Regions from separate parts of the Carnobacterium mobile DSM 4848 genome, predicted to be linked through region 2. Evidence: predicted binding sites of a transcription regulator. Region 2 holds the regulator's gene; each other region holds the start of a gene.
The links. The regulator LexA, encoded in region 2, represses DNA repair genes until DNA is damaged. The targets are predictions, from matches to a motif close to CNAACANNTGTTNG.
Positions count from the first base shown of each region.

Region 1: parE (DNA topoisomerase IV subunit B) is a predicted target of LexA. The motif match lies at 1,244-1,257, and genes of this name have one in related genera.
Region 3: BR87_RS03525 (replication-associated recombination protein A) is a predicted target of LexA. The motif match lies at 1,230-1,243, and genes of this name have one in related genera.

Region 1 covers NZ_JQMR01000001.1:508,676-510,953, forward strand. Annotated here, with positions in the region: gene parE (DNA topoisomerase IV subunit B) at 1-1,042, opposite strand, end outside; gene plsY (glycerol-3-phosphate 1-O-acyltransferase PlsY) at 1,497-2,087, shown strand; gene BR87_RS02290 (aldose 1-epimerase family protein) at 2,152-2,278, opposite strand, start outside.
Region 2 covers NZ_JQMR01000001.1:370,397-372,674, forward strand. Annotated here, with positions in the region: gene BR87_RS01705 (adenine phosphoribosyltransferase) at 1-433, shown strand, start outside; gene lexA (transcriptional repressor LexA) at 863-1,486, opposite strand; gene BR87_RS01720 (DUF896 family protein) at 1,648-1,887, shown strand; gene tkt (transketolase) at 2,005-2,278, shown strand, end outside.
Region 3 covers NZ_JQMR01000001.1:786,279-788,556, reverse strand. Annotated here, with positions in the region: gene BR87_RS03525 (replication-associated recombination protein A) at 1-1,162, opposite strand, end outside; gene BR87_RS03520 (AAA family ATPase) at 1,463-2,278, shown strand, end outside.

The DNA of each region.
Region 1 (2,278 bases), 140 kb from region 2:
CCTGTCCTGTACCTAGCTTGCTCTTCGTTTGCCCTTCAAACTGAAGCAAGTCTTCAGGAATACGTACAGAGATGATTGCCGCCAATCCTTCTCTAAAATCGCTGCCTTCCAGATTTTTGTCTTTTTCTTTTAACAAATTGACCTTACGAGCATAGTCATTAAAGCTCTTTGTTAAAGCTGTTTTCATACTAGATTCATGAGTTCCGCCGTCTTTTGTTCTGACATTATTAACAAAAGACAAAATATTTTCGGAATAGCCATCATTGTATTGGAAAGAAAATTCTACTTCAATCTCATTATTCTCTCCTGAAAAATAAGCTACAGGGGTAAGGGTATCTTTATCCTCATTTAAATAAGCTACAAATTCTTTTATTCCTTCTTCATAATGAAAAACATCTGATTGGTCATTTCGTTCATCAATCAATTCAATTCGAAGGTTTTTTAATAGAAAAGCTGATTCTCTTAAGCGTTCAGAAAGAACATCATAGGAATATTTTATTGTAGAAAAAATTGTCGCATCTGGTTTAAAATGGACAGTTGTTCCATTTTTTTTCTGACTATTTTTTTTCTTCGTTAACGTTCCTTTAGGTTTTCCACCATTAACAAACTCTTGCTTGTACTCAATACCATCTCTAACAATCGTAACCGTAAGCCATTCTGAAAGTGCATTAACAACACTGGCTCCAACGCCGTGTAACCCGCCAGAAGTCTTATAGCCGCCTTCTTGTCCGAATTTACCACCAGCATGCAATACCGTGAAGATAACTTGAACTGTTGGAATGCCGGAAGCGTGCATCCCTATCGGCATCCCGCGTCCGTTATCTTTTACACTGACACTATCGTCTTTATGCAACGTCACTACGATTTCATTTCCATAGCCAGATAAAGCTTCATCTACTGAATTATCTACGATTTCATAAACCAAATGATGCAATCCTCTTGTATCTGTAGAACCAATATACATTCCTGGTCGTTTACGTACAGCCTCTAGCCCTTCTAGGACTTGAATAGAAGCATCGTTGTATTCTGTTTTTCTTTGCATGTATAAAAACTCCTTAAATCCTTATTACGTCATACGTAGCGGCAAAAATTAACATGCGTTCAAAAGAAATTTCTTCTCTTTCAACGTCTTTCATTAACATTTTCACTTTGTAGTCATCCGTTTATTTCGTTAAGCATCTATTCAATAATACTCTAACTATAAGGGATTGAAAAGAAAAAATCACCCTTTTTATTTAAAAACCGAAAGTATGTTCGTATACAAAAAGTATACGCCATGCTTTCTTATTAAACAAGTTTCATTATAAAAAAGCAAGTTAAACTCTATAAAGAATTTTTATGGTCATTTTTTTCTTTAAGTTTAGCTCTATTCTGCTTTCAGCTCATTCGCATTACTCGATTTTTACTAGCCTTAAAATAAAATAAATGGTAAAATATGGCGTATCGGCAATTAAATTGCTGAGTTAGGAGTGAATAAAGTGCTTAAAATAATCCTTATGTTCATTACAGCCTATTTACTCGGTTCCATTCCATCTGGAGTATGGATAGGCAAAAAAATCTACGGAAAAGACATCCGGAATTATGGCAGTGGAAACTCTGGAACGACGAATACTTTTCGGGTTTTAGGAATAAAAGCTGGAATTCTTGTTTTGTTTGCTGATGTTTTAAAAGGAACTCTTGCAGCTAGTCTGCCTTACTTGCTCCATTCTGATCTTAATCCAATGGTGGTAGGACTCGGAGCAATCATAGGACACACCTTCCCTGTTTTTGCGCAATTTAAAGGTGGCAAAGCCGTAGCAACGAGTGCCGGTGTACTATTAGCCTATAACCCGTCATTTTTTATTTATTGTGTGTTGTTGTTTTTGGTTATTTTATTTTTTTCACGTATGGTCAGTTTTTCCAGCATGCTTTCCTTGCTGATTATAACACCCTCTACTCTTTTAACAAATGACTGGATTTTAACAACTATTGCTGCACTCTTAACTATTTTTATTATTTACCGACATAAAGACAATATAAAAAGAATACGCACGGGTACAGAAAGTAAGGTTCCATTCGGTTTCGGTTATAAAAAAGATTCCAAGTAATGAATTTAACCTTGCCAAACCAAACGCCTGACAGAATTAAACTGTCAGGCGTTTTTTTGATGGTTTACTCGATTGTGATGTCGTAGTGACAATTAAATTGTCCATTCGGTTCCAATAGCTGTATTCCCATTTTTTCTTCTAATTTCCCGCTTGCATCAGTTGCATCAGCAATTCCAAACCAGGGTTCAATA
Region 2 (2,278 bases):
GGCAGATGGGGAAGCTTATCGTTATGCAACAAATGAAATTGTTCAGTATGCAAAAAATAAAGAGGTAGACATGATTGTTGGACCGGAAGCTCGCGGTTTTATCGTTGGTTGTCCTGTAGCTTATGAATTAGGTATCGGTTTTGCTCCTGCAAGAAAAAAAGGGAAACTTCCGCGTGAAACGGTTGAAGTTAACTATGGTCTAGAATACGGCAATGATATTCTACAAATTCATAAAGATGCCATTAAACCTGGCCAAAAAGTTTTAGTTTGTGATGATCTTTTAGCCACAGGCGGCACCATTGCAGCAACCATCAAATTAATCGAACAATTAGGTGGAGAAGTTGTAGGGACAGCTTTCCTTGTTGAATTAAGTGAATTAAAAGGCCGCGATAAAATTAAAGACTACGATATTTTAGCTTTAATGGAATATTGATTTTTTTCTTTAACAAATAAATAAACAGGTTCTATTATTTTTAGTGTTGGTAAGAAGAATGAGTCTATTCCACAACTTGAAATTTACGGAGGAATAGCGGCTCCTTGCAGCCATGTAAAGGATTCAATGCGAATTACGAAGCGGTTAGGCTTCGTTTGAGGCTTGAAAGGCTGGTGACATGTAAGGCTCCAGTCGTTCCCATGGCTCATGCAAGCAGACGCGTAAATTCCGGAGGAAATTTCATTATTAAGCATGACCAACACAATTCGATAAAGAACCAATAAACAAAAAGAGGTTGACCCAAAGGGCCGACCTCTTTTCCATTTCTTAATAATTTTTATTAAATATGTTCCAAACGGCAGACTCGATATCCACTTTATCATGCCTGTAGCAACTTTAGCTACGTTAGTTGCTCTAAATTGTTTGTGTTTAAAAAATATGGCTTCGATAAAGGCCGACAACTTTTCCAAGGACGGTTACTTCATCTAAAATAATAGCATCCATTGTATCGTTTTCTGGTTGTAACCGATAGTAATTACTTTCTCGATAAAATCTTTTGCAAGTGGCTTCATCTTCATTAGTTAAAGCAATAATAATGTCACCGTTATTTGCACTTGATTGTTTACGGACAATCACTTCATCGCCGTCGAATATCCCAGCATTGATCATACTTTCACCGCGAATAGTCAGCATAAAGAGAGCTTCGCTTTCTTGTTTTAAGTTAGGAGGAAGCGGGAAATAATCTGTTGCTTCTTCTACTGCTAAGATAGGTTCGCCAGCTGTGACAGTACCCAGTAAAGGAATGTGTTCCAATTGAATACCTAGTTTTGACAAACCAGTAGCTGTTAACTCAATCGCACGCGGTTTGCTTGGGTCACGTTGAATGTACCCATTTTTTTCTAATCTTGCTAAATGACCATGGACAGTTGATGTAGAAGACAAAGAAACGGCTGTTCCAATTTCACGCACAGTCGGCGGGTAACCCTTTAACTGCACTTGTTCATGAATATAATGTAATACTTCCATCTGTCTAGATTCAGGAGTCTTACGCATAAATAATCGCACCTCATTTCTTAGATTGTATACTCATTGACAGAATACCATAAAATTATATGACAATCAAACAAATGTTCGCTATTTTGCAAACTAATTTAATGTATTTCCTTATTTTTTTTGGTATAGTAGTGAAAGAATAAAAAAATGGAGTGAGTAAAATGTTGCCTAAAGATCAACTAGAAAGAATTAATGAATTAGCAAGAAAATCTAAAAATGAAGGTTTGAGTCTTTCTGAACAAACAGAACAAAAAAAATTACGTGAAGCCTATTTAGCAGCTTTTCGTGGAGGCATGCGCAACCATATCGAAGGTTTAAAAGTCGTTGATGAGACTGGTAATGATGTAACCCCTGATAAGTTGAAAAAGATTCAAAAAGAAAAAGGCTTTCATAATCGCTAAAAGCAATTTAGACTGCTGGATACAATCAAAAATATTTTCAAATTATTGTATTCAGTCGTTGCTTCGATAGCGATAAAACAGTAAACTAGAGGTAACACAATTGAAAGGATGATTTAATTGTTTGACAATACGGACCAACTAGCGGTAAATACGATTAGAACACTAAGTATAGATGGAGTACAAAAAGCCAATTCGGGCCACCCTGGATTGCCAATGGGAGCAGCGCCAATGGCTTATACCCTTTGGACTCAACACTTAAAAGTGAACCCTAAAAATTCAAAATGGGTCGATCGTGATCGATTTGTTCTTTCAGCCGGGCATGGATCAATGATGTTATACAGCTTACTGCATCTAGCAGGCTACCAAGTTTCTATTGAAGATCTAAAAAGCT
Region 3 (2,278 bases), 420 kb from region 2:
ACTGTTGATTTACCCATGCACCTGGAAAATCGTGAGGGTATTTATAATGTAGTCCTCTTCCTAGATTTTTGGCACCACTATAATGAGAGTCTCTTAAATGATCAGGCACATCTCCGCTTTTGCCTGCCCGAATATCTTCTAAGGCAGCATCAATCGCTACATAAGATGAATTGGATTTTGGCGAAAGACACAGATCTACTACAGTATTAGCCAAAGGGATTCTAGCTTCTGGAAAACCCAATTTTTCAGCCGCTTGGACCGCTGTTACCGTTCGCTGGGCAGCAGCGGGATTTGCCAATCCGATGTCTTCGTAAGCAATGACCATTAATCTTCTTGAAATGATTGGAAGATCTCCTGCTTCGATTAACCGCCCTAAATAATGAAGTGCAGCATTTACATCACTGCCGCGAATAGATTTTTGTAAAGCTGAAATAACATCATAGTGAGCATCACCATCTTTATCATGCGTTAAGGCTTTACGCTGAATGCATTCTTCAACAATATCTAATGTAATATGAATAACTCCATTTTCATCAGGTTCTGTAGATTTAACAGCCAATTCCAATCCGTTTAGTGCGCTTCTTAAGTCTCCGTTAGTTGCACGAGAAAGATGCAATAAAGCCTTTTCTTGTAAGGCTACTGATTCGTTGCCTAAGCCGCGTTCTTTATCTTTCAAGGCCCGGAGCAGAGCAGATTGAATGTCTTCAATAGAAAGAGGTTTTAATTCAAAAATTTGCGTCCTGCTACGAATTGCAGGATTAATCGTAATATAAGGATTTTCAGTGGTTGCACCAATCATAATAATACGTCCGCTTTCTAAATGCGGCAATAAAAAATCTTGTTTGGGTTTATCAAGACGATGCACTTCATCTAGTAACAGAATAACTGAACCACTCATTTTTGCTTCTTCTGCTACAATTTGTAAGTCTTTTTTAGTATCGGTAGCTGCATTCAAAATACGAAAAGCATATTGGGTAGAACCAGCAATTGCACTGGCGATACTGGTTTTTCCAATTCCTGGCGGACCGTATAAAATCATAGAGGAAAGCATCTTGGCATCTACCATTCGCTGAATGATCTTCCCAGGGCCAACCAAATGAGATTGTCCGACGATTTGATCTATGCGAGTCGGCCGCATACGAAACGCTAAGGGCTTATTCAAAAAAGGACCTCCTTAAAAACTCTTTCTATCTAGTATATCATTTTAAAAGCACAGCTTCTACTCATAAGGAACATTCGTTTGCTTTATTTTAATTGCTTTTTTGTAAGTAGAATAGTCTGGAATTCTCCCTATTGACTAGAAATTATGCTATCATAAATGAGTATAAATACAGGAATAACTGCAAAAAGCTTTTAACTGCAGTTTAACCGAATAATTTTTTCTTGAAGCCGGTAGTTTTATGCAAAGACTTAGCAATATAATCATGATACTATTTCTAGATATACTGAAGGAGTGAAGTAGATGAGAGAGAAGTTAAAGTTAAAAGAGCAGAGCAAGTCAGCTCCTGGTACTTCTCAAGAAACAGCCCTTTATTTAACTAAATTGCAAGCTGAGGAGATCTTAAATGAGGCTTACCAGCAAACTGAAGGCATCTACTGTGATATTCAATATCAATTGACAGAATTAAAAAAAGCAATTAAAGAATATAAAGTGGCGCTTAAACAAGAGAAAGAGAAAAAAAACCGAAATTTAAAAGAATATATAGCTGTACTAGAACTTACTTATGTCTTAAAACAACAAGCATTGAAAAAAACTTTTGCAGAAAGCAAAAGGAATTTAATAGATGAAGCAGCTAAAGAAGAAGAAACAATAAAAGAAGCTGTTCAAAAAAAATCAGCTGCATTAGAAAAAGAAGTCGCTGCGAAAAGAAGGGCATATCAAAAATTAGCAGAAAAAGAATTTGAACAGTTGGAAAAAGAAAAAGAACGTTTTTTGCTGTATCAAGCACAAATGAAAGAACAGCTGGAGAATAAAGAAAAAAATTTGTTTTATGCTATACAAAAAAAACAAGATGAATATCTTTTACGTGAACAGGAATTACAGAATCAAATGTACTATTACCGTGGTCAAGACAACAAAAGAAAAATAAAAAATTTCAGAACCAGTTTAGTTATTTTTTTATTAGCTAGTTTAGCTATTATTTGGCTGTCTTTTTTACACCCGATTTCATTTCTCCCGATTTTTCTGTTTATTTTGATTGCATGTCTGGCTGCTTATTTGATTTGTACTAACTTACTTGAAGGAAAAACAGGAAAAGAAGCAAACGAACTTTTATTC